3 regions of the Thiorhodovibrio litoralis genome follow, and region 2 is predicted to be linked to each of the others. Evidence: predicted binding sites of a transcription regulator. Region 2 holds the regulator's gene; each other region holds the start of a gene.
The links. The regulator sigma-54, encoded in region 2, starts transcription at its own class of promoters, with help from an activator protein. The targets are predictions, from matches to a motif close to TGGCANGNTNCNTGCTT.
Positions count from the first base shown of each region.

Region 1: a site for sigma-54 is predicted at 4,067-4,083, ahead of Thiosp_RS13610 (TorF family putative porin). Genes of this name have one in related genera too.
Region 3: a site for sigma-54 is predicted at 2,757-2,773, ahead of Thiosp_RS11895 (TOBE domain-containing protein). Genes of this name have one in related genera too.

Region 1 is NZ_CP121473.1:3,067,443-3,073,003, reverse strand. Features, by position in the region: gene Thiosp_RS13630 (DUF2939 domain-containing protein) at 1-38, opposite strand, end outside; gene Thiosp_RS13625 (ATP-binding cassette domain-containing protein) at 35-1,987, opposite strand; gene Thiosp_RS13620 (YifB family Mg chelatase-like AAA ATPase) at 1,984-3,531, opposite strand; gene ubiK (ubiquinone biosynthesis accessory factor UbiK) at 3,609-3,866, opposite strand; gene Thiosp_RS13610 (TorF family putative porin) at 4,185-5,075, shown strand; gene Thiosp_RS13605 (P-II family nitrogen regulator) at 5,169-5,507, shown strand; gene Thiosp_RS13600 (ammonium transporter) at 5,533-5,561, shown strand, end outside.
Region 2 is NZ_CP121473.1:4,706,131-4,711,691, forward strand. Features, by position in the region: gene lptC (LPS export ABC transporter periplasmic protein LptC) at 1-564, shown strand, start outside; gene lptA (lipopolysaccharide transport periplasmic protein LptA) at 720-1,238, shown strand; gene lptB (LPS export ABC transporter ATP-binding protein) at 1,235-2,020, shown strand; gene Thiosp_RS21470 (RNA polymerase factor sigma-54) at 2,233-3,726, shown strand; gene hpf (ribosome hibernation-promoting factor, HPF/YfiA family) at 3,873-4,241, shown strand; gene Thiosp_RS21480 (PTS sugar transporter subunit IIA) at 4,359-4,913, shown strand; gene hprK (HPr(Ser) kinase/phosphatase) at 4,921-5,561, shown strand, end outside.
Region 3 is NZ_CP121473.1:2,674,086-2,679,646, reverse strand. Features, by position in the region: gene Thiosp_RS11910 (AraC family transcriptional regulator) at 1-332, shown strand, start outside; gene Thiosp_RS11905 (transcriptional repressor) at 419-868, opposite strand; gene Thiosp_RS11900 (TOBE domain-containing protein) at 1,359-2,144, shown strand; gene Thiosp_RS11895 (TOBE domain-containing protein) at 2,258-2,686, opposite strand; gene modA (molybdate ABC transporter substrate-binding protein) at 3,030-3,815, shown strand; gene modB (molybdate ABC transporter permease subunit) at 3,899-4,576, shown strand; gene modC (molybdenum ABC transporter ATP-binding protein) at 4,573-5,561, shown strand, end outside.

The DNA of each region.
Region 1 (5,561 bases), 1.6 Mb from region 2:
CACCACTGCCAGGGGTGCTTTGGCCGCAGGTGCATCATGCGGCAGCCTCCGCGTCCTCAAGGGCTTCGCTGACGCCGAGCCAGTCCTGTTCGACGGCGGCCAGGTCGGTATCGACCTGCTGTTTTTCGGCGATCAGCGACAGTAGCCGGGGTTTGGCGTCGTCCTGGTACAAGGCGACATCCCCGAGTGCGATTTCCAGCTCGGATTGGCGCGTGCTGAGGTGGTCCAGGCGTTTTTCCAGCTCGGTCAGGCGCCGGCGAAGAGGCAGGGTTCGGGCGCGGGCGTCGGCATCACGTCGGCGCTGATCGCGGCGGGCGTCGCGCTCGGTGGTTTTGGCGCTATTGGTCGCGCTACTCTGTCCTCCGCTTGGCGCTGTGGTGCCGGTGCTGTCAGCGGAGCCGGCGGCAGCGCGCGCCTGGGCGCGGGCAGCCAGCCAGGCGGGGTAGTCGTCGAGATCCCCATCGAAGCGGGTCACCTGGCCGTCATCGACCAGCCAGAGCTCGTCGCAGCTCAGCCGCAGCAGGTGGCGGTCATGCGACACCAGCACCAGCGCGCCGGAAAAGGCCTGCAAGGCGCGGCTGATGGCCAGGCGCATGTCGATGTCGAGATGATTGGTCGGCTCGTCGAGCAGCAACAGGTTGGGGCGCTGATAGACCAGCAACGCCAGACTCAGGCGCGCCTTCTCGCCGCCAGAAAAAGGAGCGATGGACTCGGTGACACGCTCGCCGCTAAAGCCGAAACCGCCGAGATAATCGCGCAGTTGCTGGTCGGGCCGGTTAGGGTCGAGCCGGCGCAGATGCTTCAACGCCGAGTCTTCCGGCACCAGTTGATCGAGCTGGTGCTGGGCGAAATAGCCGATGGCCAGGCCCTCTGATTCCAGCTTTTCGCCGCTGACTGGCTGCAGCTGGTTCGCCAGCAGCTTGATGAGGGTCGATTTGCCGGCGCCATTGGGGCCGAGCAGGCCGATCTGGGCGCCGGGCGTGAGGCTTAGGCACAGATCGCGCAAGACTGGGGTCTCTCCATAGCCGACGCTGACGCCGTCGAGCCGCAGCAGTGGGTTGGCGGCGCGCGCGGGCTCGGGGAAGGAGAAGCTGAACGGCGAGTCGATGTGGGCCGGCGCAATCAGTTCCATGCGCTCGAGCGCCTTGAGTCGGCTCTGCGCCTGGCGTGCCTTGGTGGCCTTGGCGCGGAAGCGGTCGACGAAGGCGCGCGCGTGGGCGATTTCGCGCTGCTGTTTGCCGTAGGCGGCTTGTTGCTGGGCGAGACGCTCGCCCCGCTGGCGCTCGTAGGCTGAATAACCGCCGTTGACCAGCCCCAGACGGCCCTGTTCGAAGTAGCACACGTGCGTGGCGATGGCATCGAGAAAGTCGCGGTCGTGTGAGATCAGCAGCAGGGTGCCGGGATAGTCGCGCAGCCAGCTCTCGAGCCAGATCACGGCATCAAGGTCGAGATGGTTGGTCGGTTCGTCGAGCAATAAAAGATCAGAGCGGCACATGAGCGCTTGCGCCAGCGCCAGGCGCATCCGCCAGCCTCCTGAGAAGCTGTCGACCGGACGCTCCTCGCTGTCGGAGACAAAGCCAAGACCTTGCAGCAGCCGCGCCGCGCGGCTCTCGGCGCGATAGCCGTCGATGGCCTCGAAGGCATCGTGCAGTTCGGCCAGGCGCAGGCCGTCGTCGGCTAGGCGAGCGGCTTCCATCTCAGTCTGCAGGCGACGCCATGCGTGATCGCCATCCAGCACAAAATCCAGCGCGCGCAGGCTGCCCGACGGGGTTTGCTGCGCGACTGCCGCCAGCTGCCAGGCCGGCGGCAGGCTGAGTTCGCCGCGATCTGGCGTGATCTCGCCTTGCAAGAGCGCGAACAGGCTGGACTTGCCGCAGCCATTGGGGCCCACCACGCCGATACGCTGTCCCGGGTGGACGCGCAACTCGGCCTGCTCAAACAAAACCTTGGTGCCGCGTCTGAGGCAAAGATCGCGCAGCTCGATCATGGCCGCTGCGTCCTGCTTAAGTGTTGATCCGCCAGGTCACCGCGATCGAGGCGGCGGTAGCCGATGGCCTCGCTCAGGTGGGCGGGGGTGATGGTCGCGCTGTCATCAAGGTCGGCAATGGTGCGCGCGAGTTTCAGAATCCGATGGTAGGCGCGCGCCGAGAGCGCGAGGCGCTGCATGGCGGTGCCGATCAGCTTGCGCCCGGTCGTGTCGAGTTGGCAGTGCTGGTCGATGTCTGCCGGTTGCAGGTGGCTGTTGGGGCCGCCGCTGCGCGCTTCGGCGCGGGCTCGCGCGGCACAGACGCGCTCGCGCACCGCAGTGCTGGATTCGCCCGGCGGGCACGACTCAGTCAGCTCGCTTGGGGCGAGTCTCGGGACATCCAACTGCATGTCGATGCGATCGAGCAGCGGGCCTGAAATCCGGCCGCGATAGCGCGCGACCTGCTCGGCAGTGCAATGGCAGCGCCCGCTGGGGTCTCCAAGGTGGCCGCAGGGGCAGGGATTCATCGCCGCCAGCAGCTGAAAGCGCGCCGGGAACTCCGCCTGGCGCGCGGCACGCGAGATATGGATGCGCCCGGTTTCCATAGGCTCGCGTAGTACCTCCAGCACCCGACGGTCGAACTCCGGCAACTCGTCAAGAAAAAGCACGCCGTGGTGGGCGAGGGAAATCTCTCCCGGGCGCGGGTGACTGCCACCACCGACCAGCGCCGGGCCCGATGCGGTGTGATGGGGCGCACGAAAAGGGCGCTCGCGCCAGCGACTGCGATCAGGCTGGTCGCGCCCTACCACCGAGCGCACCGCTGCAGTTTGCAGGGCTTCGTCTTCCGTCAATGGGGGCAGAATGCCTGGCAGGCGGCTGGCGAGCATCGACTTGCCGGTGCCGGGCGGGCCGATAAATAGCAGGCTGTGCGCGCCGGCGGCGGCAATTTCGAGCGCGCGCTTGGCTTGGGGCTGACCGCGAACTTCCGCCAAATCCGCCAGCGGGGACTTGTCTGTGGTCGAGACAGGTTGCGGCTGGTAAGGCGCGAGCGGCTCGAGCTGATTGAGATGATGGCAGATCTCGAGCAGATGGCGGGCAGGCAGGATGCGCAGGCCGCGGACCAGGCTGGCCTCATCGGCGTTCTCGGCGGGTAGCACCAGGGTGCGCCCGGCGTCGCGCGCGGCCAGCGCCGAGGGCAGCACGCCAGAAACCGGCCGCAGGGCGCCAGACAAGGCCAGTTCGCCGACGAACTCATGCTCAGCAATGGTCTCGGGCTGCAGCTGACCGGAGGCGCCGAGAATGCCGAGCGCGATGGGCAGATCGAAACGGCCACCCTCCTTGGGCAAATCCGCGGGTGCCAGATTGATGGTCACGCGACCGTCCGGAAACTGAAAGCTGCCACTACGCAGCGCGCCGCGCACGCGGTCCTTGCTCTCGCGCACAGCCATCTCCGGCAGCCCGACGATGGAAAGGGCAGGCAGCCCGCCGGCGGTCTGCACCTCGACAATCACCTCGAGTGCCTGAATGCCATAGGGCGCACGGCTATGGAGAATGCAGAGACCCACGTGCCGCTTGCTTGCCGATCAGTCGCGGTGTTTCGGCGATTTTGCTGAGGAGCGACGGGCCATTGCGCGGCGACGGCTCAGGTCCGGGCGGCGCGCGCCGCTTCCTCGAGTTCGGCCACGCGCGCCTCGAGCGCTTCGAGTTTGGCGCGAGAGCGCGCCAGCACCGCAGCCTGGATGTCGAACTCCTCACGGGTGACCAGGTCGAGCCGACTCAGGCCCGCCTCCAGCGTTGCGCGCATGCTGCGCTGTAGGTCTTCTTGCAACACCTGCACGCCTTTAGGCATCGCGGCGCTAAGACGGCGGGCGAGGTCATCGAGTTGTTTCGGGTCCAACATATCGCGTCTACCTGTTCTTGGTAAAGGAAATACCGTCCATTATAGAGCCTGATCAGGTGTCGCGTCGCCGGGGATTGGTGCACCTGATTGGTGCGCTAATAGCCTGCTTGCACGCATTTGATGCACGGTTGTGGTGCATTATGGTGATGTATTTTTGCAACAAATGCGTAAAACCGTTGTCTTTTCGTAACATTTGCGGCTGGCATGCGTCCTGCTAGTGAGGTGGTCGAGGTTCAACTGCTCCCGTTTTGCGGAGCTCAAAGCGGAGCCTAGTGCCCATTCAGTCTCACTCGCAAACAAATGAAGGATGAGAAGCGCATGAAGAACATTGCCATGACAAACACCAAAGCGACCAAGAGGTCGCAGCGTCAACTTAGCAGTCTGGCAGCCGCGGTCGCGCTGTCCCTGGCCGGAACCAGTGTCGCGCTCGCGCAAGGGCCTTGGTCGTTCAGTGCCAATATCGGTGCTGTTTCAAATTACATGTGGCGCGGTGTCACACAGACCAGTGACGGCGCAGCCGTGCAGGGTGGTGTGGACGCCGCCCATGAGAGCGGTTTTTATGCCGGCACCTGGGCGTCGAACATCGATTGGGATAATGGTGCCCAAGATGTGATCGGGACAATAGTACGCGACCCAGTCACGGGGCAGCCAACTGTTGTGGGCACAACATCCGGTGACAGTGCGCCGAACTATGAGCTGGATTTTTATGCGGGCTATGATTTTTCATTGCCCGACGAAAACGCCAGTCTGGGCATCAACACCATCTACTACGCCTACCCTGACAGCCCAGATGACGTTGATTTTTGGGAAATTGGCATTTCCGCTGGCTATGATTTCGGCGCAGCAGCGATATCAGCCGGAATTCAATACACTGCCTGGGGCGGTAAGGCCAATGAGGATGCCCTCTACGATTCCGGTGACCTCTACTACAGCGCCGGCCTGGATATTCCGCTTCCCCAAGATTTCAGTTTCGGGGTCTTCGGTGGCTACTATGACTTCAAGAATGACAAAGAGCTCTACAGAGAGAACGGGTTCATAAAGTCTGCCACTTACGACTATTGGCACTGGGGCGCGTCCATAAGCAAAGATGCCGGTGACTTCGGCAGCTTCAACTTGACTTACGAGCAAGTCGATGGTGATTCAACCAACGAGGGCGATCTTTATAACCAGGATCCGAAGGTCTGGGTCGGCTGGTCCAAAGAGTTCTGAGTCACTCGGATATCCTGACTTTCTGACAGGTTAATTGCGCGGGTGACTGCCAGCGGTAGTCTCCCGCAGTAAACAAACTACGGAGCTTATGCAATGAAGCTGGTTACAGCCATCATAAAACCATTCAAGCTCGATGACGTGCGGGAGGCGCTGGCCGATATTGGCGTGTCTGGCATCACCGTCATCGAGGTCAAGGGCTTCGGGCGCCAGAAAGGCCATACCGAGCTCTATCGCGGCGCTGAGTATGTCGTCGACTTTCTGCCTAAGATCAAGGTGGAAATCGCAGTGGACGACGGACTGGTCGACAAAGTGATCGAAGCTGTCTCCAATGCCGCGCGTACTGGCAAGATTGGCGACGGCAAGATCTTTGTCTTCGAGGTCGATCAGGTCATCCGCATCCGTACCGGCGAGACCGGTCCGGACGCGCTTTAAGCGGCCTTTGCAGGAGGAATTACCCGTGGAAGAACCAATTGCACATCTCGCCTA
Region 2 (5,561 bases):
CAACGTTTGCTCGCCTTCGCGGTTGTGCTGCTCGGTTTGCTCGGCGGCTGGTTTGCGCAGCGCACGCGACAGACGGTTGAACCCCCAGACGCGTATCAGAGCGGACAGCCGGATTACATCGTCGATGGTCTTCGCGCGATTGAGCTGAATATCTCCGGACAGCCTGCCCGCCGACTCAACGCCAAGCAGTTGCGTCACTATCCGGAGGACGACAGCACCGAACTCGACCAGCCGCGCATGATCCTGTACAACGACCAGGCGCCACCTTGGCGGATCAGTTCGGACTCTGGTTGGGTTTCGGCCGGGAGCGAGCGCATCCTGCTGAGCGGCGCTGTGCGCGCACAACGCGCAGCCACCTCTGAGACGGATGCCATGGCCTTCGCGACCAGCGAAATCGAGCTTTTTCCAGACGATCGGCTGGCAGAAACTGATCGCTTCGTCGAGCTTGAGCGCGGCCCGGACCGCCTGACAGCTATTGACGGCATGCGCTTCTGGTACAGTGAGCCCATGCACGGCAAGTTTTTCGGGCGGGTGCGCGCAAGAATCGCGACGGACAAGAAATGACCCGCCGAGGCCAGACACTTCGAGGCCAGACACTTCGAGGCCAGACACGCCCAGCCCAATAGCGAAACGCAATTGCGAACGCCAAGTTTGAAAAACAGGCCTATTCCCGCCCCTCACCCAGACAATGCAATCACCGAACCCGGACCCTTCCTGCCATGCGACCCGACAATAATCCAGCTTTCAGACTGTCTCTGATTCTGTTTTGTCTCAATGTACTGACTGTCGCACCGGCGTTCGCACTCGACAGCGATCAGGGCCAGCCGTTGTTCATTGAGGCCGATGCCGTGGAACTCGACGAACAGACCTCCCAAAGCCGCTACATCGGCAGTGTCGAGGTGCAACAGGGGAGCATGCGGATTCTTGCCGACGAGGTTCAGGTCGAACACCGTCAGGATCGCCAGCCGCGCACCATCGTCGCCGTGGGCAACCCGGCGAAATATCGCCAAATGACAGAAGGCGAAACCGAGCCCGTTCTCGGACGCGCCCAGCGGATGGAATACAATGCCGACCGTGACGAGCTCACCTTGATTGACCGCGCGGTACTGACCCAAGGGCAGGATCGCTTCGCCAGCGATCGTATCGTCTACAACCGCAAGACCGAGCGCGTTACCGCCGGCACCAGCGCGCAGGGGCGCGAGCGGGTCAAGATCACCATCACACCAGAAGAGGAATGACCACCGCCTCCCCCGCCAAGTCGGCTGCTGGCTCCAGCTCCCGCCCCCGCTCCGCTCACCTGGCCCTGCAGGCCGAGGGTCTGGCCAAGAGTTATCGTCGGCGCCGGGTCGTTGATGGCGTCAACATCAGCGTCAGCGCTGGCGAGGTGGTGGGACTGCTCGGCCCCAATGGTGCCGGCAAGACAACCAGCTTTTACATGATCGTCGGCCTGGTGGCCGCAGATGGCGGGCGCATCCTGCTCGCCGGCGAGGACGTCAGCCTCGCACCCATGCATGCCCGCGCCCGGCGCGGCCTGAGCTACCTGGCCCAGGAGCCCTCGGTATTTCGCAAGCTGAGCGCCACCGACAACCTGATGGCCGTGCTCGAGACCCGCCCGGAACTCGACGAGCGCCAGCGCCGGCAGCTGTGCGAGGCGCTGCTCGACGAGCTCGGCATCGCGCATATCGCCGAATCCATGGCGCTGAGTCTGTCCGGCGGCGAGCGCCGACGGCTCGAAATCGCCCGCGCCCTGGCGGTCGAGCCGAAGATCATGCTGCTTGACGAACCCTTCGCCGGTGTCGACCCCATCGCCGTGGTCGATATCAAGAAGATCATTACTCATCTGCGCGAGCGCGGCATCGGGGTGCTGGTGACCGACCATAATGTCCGCGAGACGCTCGACATCTGCGATCGCGCATACATCATCAGCGACGGCCAAGTCATCGCCGAGGGCGCGCCCTCCGAGTTGCTTGCCAACACCCAGGTTCGCACGGTTTACCTCGGAGAGCATTTCCGCCTGTAAGCCGACGCTGTTGCGCTGCTAACGTTTCCCACGAACACATTCGCCCCCAGGCCACCACGGTCGTGGCGCTGACAAAAGCCGATCGCGCTCCCCAGCTTGCGTCGAGGCGGAAAAGATCAGCTACAATCAAGAATGCCTATGCAAGTTTCATTCGCTGCGAGAACCCTTCTCTTCATGCCTGATCACGCCGGAGTCTGACCGAAAGCGTCGCGATGAAGCAGACCATTCAACTGCGCCTCGGCCAGCAGCTGACGATGACGCCGCAGCTGCAGCAGGCCATCAAGCTTCTGCAACTCTCCACCCTGGACCTGCAGCAGGAAATCCAGCAGGCGCTTGAATCCAACCTGATGCTCGAGAGCGCTGACGATGATCCGCCAGAGCAAAGCCTCGGCGACCAGGGCACGGGCCTTGAGGACATCTCCGCGCGTGACATTGAACGGCAGATCGAGGACGCCCGCATCGACGACTCCCTGCGCCCTGAGCGCGATGACATGCCGGCCGAGCTGCCGACCGACAGTCAGTGGGCCGATACCTTCGACAGCTACACAGCAAGCGGCAGCGCGCCAAGCAACAACGGCAGCGACGGCAATGACTTCGATCTCTTCGCGCAGCGCTCTCGCCCGCAGACGCTGCACGATCACATCGACTGGCAGCTCAACCTGACCCGTTTCGGGGAACGCGACCGAGCCGTTGCCGAGGCATTGATCGACGCCATCGACGCCGATGGTTATCTGCGTCTCGACCTCGATGAACTGCCAGACATTCTCAACGACCCCGATCTGGAGCGCGACGAGATCGATGCCGTGCTGCATCGTATTCAGTCCTTCGACCCTGCCGGAATCGCCGCGCGCGATCTGCGCGAGTGCCTGATTCTGCAACTGCGTCAGCTCACTGACGTCCAGCCGCAGCGCGACCATGCCCTGGCCATCTGCGAGCACCATTTTGACGCCTTGGCGCGCAACGACCTCGACAGCATGCGACGCAGCACCAAACTTGGCGACGACGACCTCGCCAGGGCACTGAGTCTGATCCGCTCGCTCAACCCGCGCCCCGGCTCCGCCGTGACCGAGGTGCGCCCCGAGTACATTAAGCCAGACGTACTCGTGCGTCGGCGCAACGGCCGTTGGACAGTGGAGCTTAATCCGGACACCACACCGAGAATCCGCGTCAACGAGAGCTACCGCCAGCTCATTCGTCGTGCCGACAAGGCAGCCGACAACCAGTGCATGAAATCCCACCTACAGGAAGCCCAGTGGTTCATCAAAAGCCTGCTCAGCCGCAACGACACCGTGCTGCGCGTCGCGAGCAAAATTGTCGAGCTGCAGCAGGACTTCTTCGACTTCGGCGAAGAAGCCATGCGTCCGTTGGTGTTGCGCGATATCGCCGAGACACTCGAGCTGCACGAATCCACCGTCTCGCGCGTCACCACGCAGAAATACATGCACACACCGAGGGGCACTCTCGAGTTTAAGTATTTTTTCTCAAGCCATGTCAACACGACTTCAGGAGGCGAATGTTCGTCCACCGCCATCAGAGCCTTCATCCGCAAACTGGTCGCTGCCGAGACGCCCAACAAGCCTCTGAGCGACAACAAAATCGCGGATGTTTTATCTGATCAAGGCATCAAGGTGGCGCGGCGGACAGTCGCCAAATACCGCGAAGCCATGGGCATACCGCCCTCAAACGAGCGTAAGCGCCTCGCCTGACCGCCCGGGGATTTCACTAACCGGCATTTTCACTAACCGGAGTTTTCACTAACCGCGATTTTCACTAAGGGCTTCCTTTGTGATGAAATCCCCCAGGGCTGGCGTAGCCGCCATCGTTGCGTTCGATCATCCAGGAGAGACAATCTATGCAAATCAAGCTCACAGGTCATCATATCGACATCACCGAGCCGCTTAAGGACTATGTCGATAATAAATTTTCCCGCCTGGAGCGCCATTTCGACCATGTCATCAACGCGCACGTCATACTGACCGTCGAGAAGCTCCGCCAAAAGGCGGAAGCCACGCTGCTCATCAATGGCGCCAGTGTTTTTGCCGACGCCACGCACGAAGACATGTACGCCGCCATTGACGGACTGATCGACAAACTCGACCGTCAGGTGATCAAATACAAGGAAAAGCGCCAGAGTCATCGCGCGCCGGGAGCCAAAGCCGCCAGTGCCGAACTCGCGGCCACCAGCGAGCCCGCGCCCGGCGAGGACCCGGCGGAGACTTAACCCAAGCCAAGAGACTCATCGCATCACGCACGCAAATCACTCGAGTCTCTAGCTGATTCATACCGGAGCCGGTCATGCCGGCTCCGGTTTTTGTTTCCCACGGGAGAGCCACCAACCATGTTCCCCCCACAACTCATCGTCGAACACCGGGTGCTCGGCGCGGCCAGTATCAGCAGCAAAAAGCGCCTGCTCGAGACCCTGGCTGAACTGCTGGTCGGCGAATTGCCTGAGCTCAGCCGCGAGTCCGTCTTCGACCGCCTGCTCGAGCGCGAGCGCCTCGGCAGCACCGGGCTCGGGCACGGCGTCGCCCTGCCGCACGCGCGGGTGGCGGAAGTGACGGACGCCATTGGCGCCTTCGTCCAAATGCGCGAGCCGGTTCCCTTCGATGCCATTGACGACCAGCCGGTCGACCTGGCCTTCGCGCTGCTGGTCCCCGAGACGGCCAACGAAATGCATCTGCAGCTGCTGGCCGACCTTGCCGCGCTATTCAACCAGGACCAGCTGCGACAGAAGCTGCGCGACGCTGAGGGGCCCGACGCGCTGCTGGCGCTTCTGACTGAAGCGGCCCCCGCAGAAGCTGCGCCAAGCAGCTCTCCGGCCAACTCTCCAGCCAGCTCTCCGACCAGTTCTCTGCCCAGCTCGCCGCCAGACGGGTCCCCACGGCGTTCCTGAGACCAGCGTGAAGCCGATCGACTCCCTGCAGAGTCTCGTCGACAGTCTGAGCGAACCGCTCAAACTGCAATGGTTGTTCGAGCCGCCGAAGCAGCGGATTCCGCTGCAAACCCCACCTGAGGGTCCGCGCCAGCGCCTGGTTGGCTCGATGAACTGCATCCGCCCCAACCGGGTGCAGGTTGTTGGTCAGGCCGAATTCGCGTACCTGCGCGATCTCCACCCCCACGCCCGCGGCGATATGCTGACGCGGGTTTTCACCGCCAGCCCAGTGGCGGTAATCTTTGCCGACGCGCTTGAGCCCGATGCGCAATTCCGCGCCCGCGCCGAGCAGGAGGGCACGCCCCTGCTGGGATCGAGCCTCAACGATCAGGACATTGTCGAGCACCTCCAGCATGTCCTCACCCACACCTTTGCCGAACGCACCACCTTGCACGGGGTTTTTCTCGAGGTTCTCGGCATGGGCGTGCTGCTGGTCGGCGACCCTGGCATCGGCAAAAGCGAACTCGCGCTCGAGTTGATCGCCCGCGGTCATCGCCTGATCGCCGACGATGCACCCGAGTTCGCACGCATCGCGCCCGAGGTCATCGAGGGGCGCTGCCCGCCGTTGCTGCGCGATTTTCTTGAAGTTCGCGGCCTTGGTGTCTTGAA
Region 3 (5,561 bases), 2.0 Mb from region 2:
ACGGCGGGCACCCGGATCTTTCCCTTGTCGCCGAGATTGTGGGGATGAGTCCCCGTACCTTGCAGCGCCGCCTTCAGCAGAGCGGCAGCTGCTATTCCCAGGTGCTACAGGAGGCGCGCTTCGATCTCGCGCGCGGTCTGCTCGGTGACCCAGGCGCCAAGATCATTGATGTCGCCATGACGGCAGGCTACGACAGCCAACAACATTTCACGCGCGCCTTCCGCCGCTTCACGGGCCTCACGCCGACGGGGTATCGCCGTGCGTGCCAGTCCGGTCGACGCCATGATGAACAGGTGGACCGCAGCGAAGAACCGTCCCGATTGCAGGATTGATCGACCCATTGAGAACACTTGGCTTATGGTAGGGAGGGGAAAGCGAGGTGGTAATCGGGCGAGGTTTCCACCAGAGGCGGTCTGCGCTATCGCTCCGCACTGCACTGCGCGCAGGTTCCCACAATTTCGACGATTGATCGCTTGGCGCGGAAGCCAATGGCCGTTCCCGCGGCCGTCAGGCTTTTGGCAACCCCGACATCCTCGACCTCCGCCACCTCTCCGCAGTCGTCACAGATCATAAACTGGCTCGCGTGCGGATGATCCGGATGGGCGCAGCCCACGTAGGCGTGAAGACTGGCGAGCTTGTGCACCAGACCTTGCTCGAGCAGGAAATCCAATGCCCGATAGACCGTCGGCGGCGCCGGATTCTTCACCGCTCCGCGCATCCGATCCAACAACTCGTAAGCGCTCAGGGGTTTATCCGAGAGACACAGCAAGCGCAAAACCATCTTGCGCTGATCGGTCAGTCGTACACCGCGATCTCGGCACAGGGTATTGGCGCGGTCCAAAACCTGGCTGACAAGATGGCTATCCACGCAGGCATCCCCGAGCCATCTCTCGCGGCCGAGCGCAAATAACGGACACAGCCTAAAAAATCGGGATGGTCGAGTAACCCCGGGCCAGAGCTCCCCAAATCGACAAAACCCGGCCCAATCGGAACTGACGATTCATTGCATCCTCCATTTCTTTGGTTTGCATTTTTCTTGCGAGCCCCGGCCGATTCCCGACTGACGGCTTGTGCCTGGCGTCCGATATATTCTTTGCTCAGTCGTCATTGTCCCCCGCACGCGCCATCAATGCCAGCATGGCAGCCGGACTCGCTTGCGGTTTAGCAGGCGCGCTCTTGCGCGGCGGGTTCTGCCATAATGTCCACTTTCCAGGAGCCGCGAGCCGCCCATGCCAAAAAGCAGCAAGCCACCCGGTCCGCTCCGACGATCGGCCACCGCGCGTCAGCCTCCCGCTGGTAAAAACTCGGCTGCTCAAAACCCGACTGGCCAAAACAGGCCACCGGCAAAGGGGCCGCTGATGGTTTCCGGTCAGCTGTGGCTCAAGGTCGACGAAGTGGCTTTTCTTGGCGAAGAGCGCATTGCCCTGCTGGAACAGATCGAGACCTGTGGCTCCATCACCCGCGCTGCCAAGGCAGTCGGCATCAGCTACAAAGCGGCCTGGGACGCGGTCGATGCCATGAACAACCTGGCCCCGTCGCCGGTGGTGACCACGGCAACCGGAGGCCGCGGTGGAGGTGGCGCAGTGCTGACCGAGGAGGGTCGGCGGCTAATCGCTGGATTTCGCACCATTGCCGCGGAGTATCGCCGTTTTCTCGCGGATGTGAATGCGGCCGTGCAGGAAACCGGCACCGAGTTCGACCTGCTGCGCCGGCTATCGCTGCGCACCAGCGCGCGCAATCAGTTTGTTGGTCAGGTGGTTGCCGTCAGCGCGCGCATGGTTGACGCCGAGGTGGAGCTTGCGTTGCCGGGCGATCACCGCCTGCGCGCTGGCATCACCAATGAAAGCGTGGACTGCCTTGGTCTGCGCCCGGGCCGCCAGGTTTGGGCTTTGGTCAAGGCGGTTGCCGTGGGCATCGACAATCCCGCGACACAGCCTCCACCCGAGAGCAACCGCTTGTGCGGGCGGGTGCAGCGCATCACACGCAGTGACGGCCCGGCCGAGGTGGTGTTGGAGCTGACAGCCGGCCTCACAGTGCGCGGCGTAATTGCCGCTGAGTTGCTCGAGCCTCGCGGCATCCGCGAAGGCGAAACCGCCTGCGCCCTGTTCTCCCCGGCCAGTGTGATTGTCGGCGTGAGCGACTGATTCACCGCCCAGCACCGCGCGGTTGCTCACTTTGTCATCGGGGGACGCACCATCCTTGTGCCTTTACGCGTCCCGCAGCACTTCTTCGCTATATTCTAGTGCATATAGCGAAATCAGGCAGGTACTCCCAGCAAGACTTGCGGGGCCTTGATAACCGCCGTTGCCCCTGTACCCACCGCAAGTCCCATCTCGTCGCAGGCATCAAGGGTGATGCTGGCTTGCACCTGGTCGCCCGATGGCAGGCCAATGGTCACTTCGGCGTGAATCGGTCCTTTTTTCAGCGCGGTCACTGTGCCCTTGAGGCTGTTACGGGCCGACAGTCGCACCCCGGAATCGTCCGTCATCACCAGCACCGACGAGGCCTTGAACAGGGCAATGACCGCCGCGTTCGGCTCAAGCTTCAGTGACTTCAGGCTTTCATTGGTGACGATGGCAACCATCTCCTGACCGCTGGAGAGCGCCACTCGGACCTCGGCATTGACGGCGCCAGTCGTCACCGCGACCACTTTGCCGTGAAACTGATTGCGCGCACTGATCTTCATCAATATATCCTCGTTGAGTTAAGGGGGAAACAACGCCCACCGAGCCATGGACCTGCTCCGGAAAAGGCATAAGCGAATATTGTTCCATCTTTGCGAATATAGCGCTAGAAACTCCAAGCGCATTTTTTCGCGCGCGCTGCTGGCCTGATTTTTGCTTTAATTTGCGTTAAGCCGGCAGCGGGCGTTGCTGGGTATCGCATGTAGGGCGATCACTCGGCAACCGACACCCCTTTGTCGCAGCTCAGTCGAGCGAAAGTCGACTGGTCTTGACACCAATACCGCAATTATTTTTTTATATGACGAACTCCCATTCGTCCACTTTTACTTTGTGAGGTTATCGACAATGAAAGATTTCACCTTGTCCTCTGCCGCCGCCACGGCCTTGATTCTGACCCTGTTCGCTGGGCCTGCGCCTCTCATCAGCACCGCCGTCGCTGGCGAGGTGCAAATCGCGGTTGCGGCTAATTTCACTGCCCCGATGAAAGCCATCATCGCGTTGTTTGAGGAAGACACCGACCACACCGTCAAAGCATCCTATGGCTCGACCGGCAAGCTTTTTGCTCAGATCAAGAACGGCGCCCCTTTTGAGGCCCTGCTTGCGGCCGATCAGAAGCGCCCGAAACTGCTGGAGGAAGAGGACGAACTGGGCGTGCCCGGTTCACGCTTCACCTATGCCATCGGCACATTGGTGCTGTGGTCCGCCGACGCGGATAAGGTCGAGGACGGCCCGGCGCTGTTGAAGTCCGGCGACTTTAACAAGCTGTCGATCGCCAACCCCAAGCTGGCACCCTATGGCGAGGCATCCATTGAGACTCTGGAGGCACTCGACCTGAAAGACACCATCGAGCCCAAGTTCGTGATGGGTGAGAACATCGCCCAGACCTATCAGTTTGTCGACACCGGCAATGCGGACATTGGCTTTGTCGCTCTGTCGCAGGTTATGGAAGGCGGGAAAATCGTCAAGGGCTCGGGCTGGGTGGTGCCCAGTGAGATGCACGCACCAATCCGCCAGGATGCGCTCATTCTCGAGTCTGGCAAAGACAACCCGGCAGTGACGGAACTCTTCACCTACCTCAAGGGCGAGAAGGCGAAGGCGATCATTCACGACTTCGGCTACGAAACCGATTGAGCCGGAGCGCGAGCGAGGACGGGGCTTAGTGCCCCATCCTCCAACACTCATCCACGACCACACAACACACGAAAATCGCAACGATGTTCCTGACAGAAACTGATATCGAGGCGATTGCCCTCACCCTGCGCCTGGCCACGGTCACCACACTGATCCTATTCGCCCTCGGCACCCCCATCGCCTGGTGGCTAGCACGGACCCGCTCGCGTTGGAAAGGACCGATTGGCGCCGTAGTGGCTCTGCCACTGGTGCTGCCACCCTCGGTATTGGGCTTTTACCTGCTCGTAGCCATGGGGCCGAACGGGCCGTTGGGGCGGCTGACTGAAGCTTTCGGCATCGGACTGCTACCCTTTACCTTCTGGGGCTTGGTGGCGGGTTCCGTGTTCTACTCCCTGCCCTTCATGGTGCAACCGGTGCAGAACGCCTTCGAGAGCATCGGCGACCGCCCGCTGGAAGCAGCAGCCACCCTGCGCGCCGCGCCCCTGGATCGCTTCTTCAGCGTGGCGCTGCCGCTGTCGCTGCCAGGCTTTGTCACCGCCGGCATTCTCACCTTTGCCCACACCGTCGGTGAGTTTGGTGTGGTGCTGATGATCGGCGGTAACATTCCGGGGGTGACCCGGGTCGCCTCGGTGCAGATTTACGATTATGTCGAGGCGCTGGAATACGGCAACGCGCACCGACTGGCCGCAGTCCTGTTGGTATTCTCTTTCTTGGTGCTCTTGGCCCTGTATACGTGGAAACCGAGCGGGAAGAAGCAATGAGCAATCCCCAAGCAAACACAAAAACCGCAGGAGCCACAACCGGGCTGCTGCCGCTGATTGAGGCGCGTTTCCGGGTCAACTGGCCTGGTTTCACAATGGAGTTGGACGAACGGCTGCCAGCACGCGGCGTCACGGCGCTCTTTGGCCATTCCGGCTCCGGCAAGACCACACTGCTGCGCTGCATCGCCGGTTTGGAGCGGGCTGCCGAGGGCGAGCTGCGCTTTAACGGCCAGGTTTGGCAGGATGCTCGCACCTGGGTGCCAACCCATCAACGGCCCATTGGCTACGTCTTTCAAGAGGCGAGCCTGTTCCCACATTTGAGCGTGCTCGGCAATCTGCGCTATGGCCAAAAGCGCAGCCACGCGCGCGAGCGGGCCCAGAATGCACAAAATGCCGGGGATGCTCGGTCGGCTGCCTTCTGCCTGGATCACGCCATCGAGTTACTCGGCATCGGGCATCTGCTCGACCGGCGCCCGGCGGCACTCTCCGGCGGCGAGCGTCAGCGCGTCGGCATGGCGCGCGCGCTGGCGGTCAATCCGCGCTTGTTGCTGATGGACGAGCCGCTTGCGGCGCTTGATCTCAAACGCAAGCAGGAAATACTGCCCTATCTGGAGCGCCTGCATGATGATCTGGAGATCCCGGTGCTCTATGTCAGCCACTCCCCCGACGAGGTCGCGCGGCTGGCCGATCATCTGGTGGTCATGGACGCCGGTCGCGTGCTGGCTAGCGGCCCACTAAACGACACCCTGGCGCGGCTCGATCTGCCGATTCGCCTGGGCGAGGACGCCGGGGTGGTGCTCGATGGCCAGGTCGCCGAGCGCGACGAGCGCTGGCATCTCCTGCGGGTCGCCTGCTGTCAGACCAGCCTGTGGGTGCGCGACACCGGCGCGGCGGTGGGCGATCATGCGCGCATTCGCATCCTGGCGCGAGATGTCAGCATCACTCATACCCCGCAGCCCGAGACCAGCATTTTGAACACCCTACC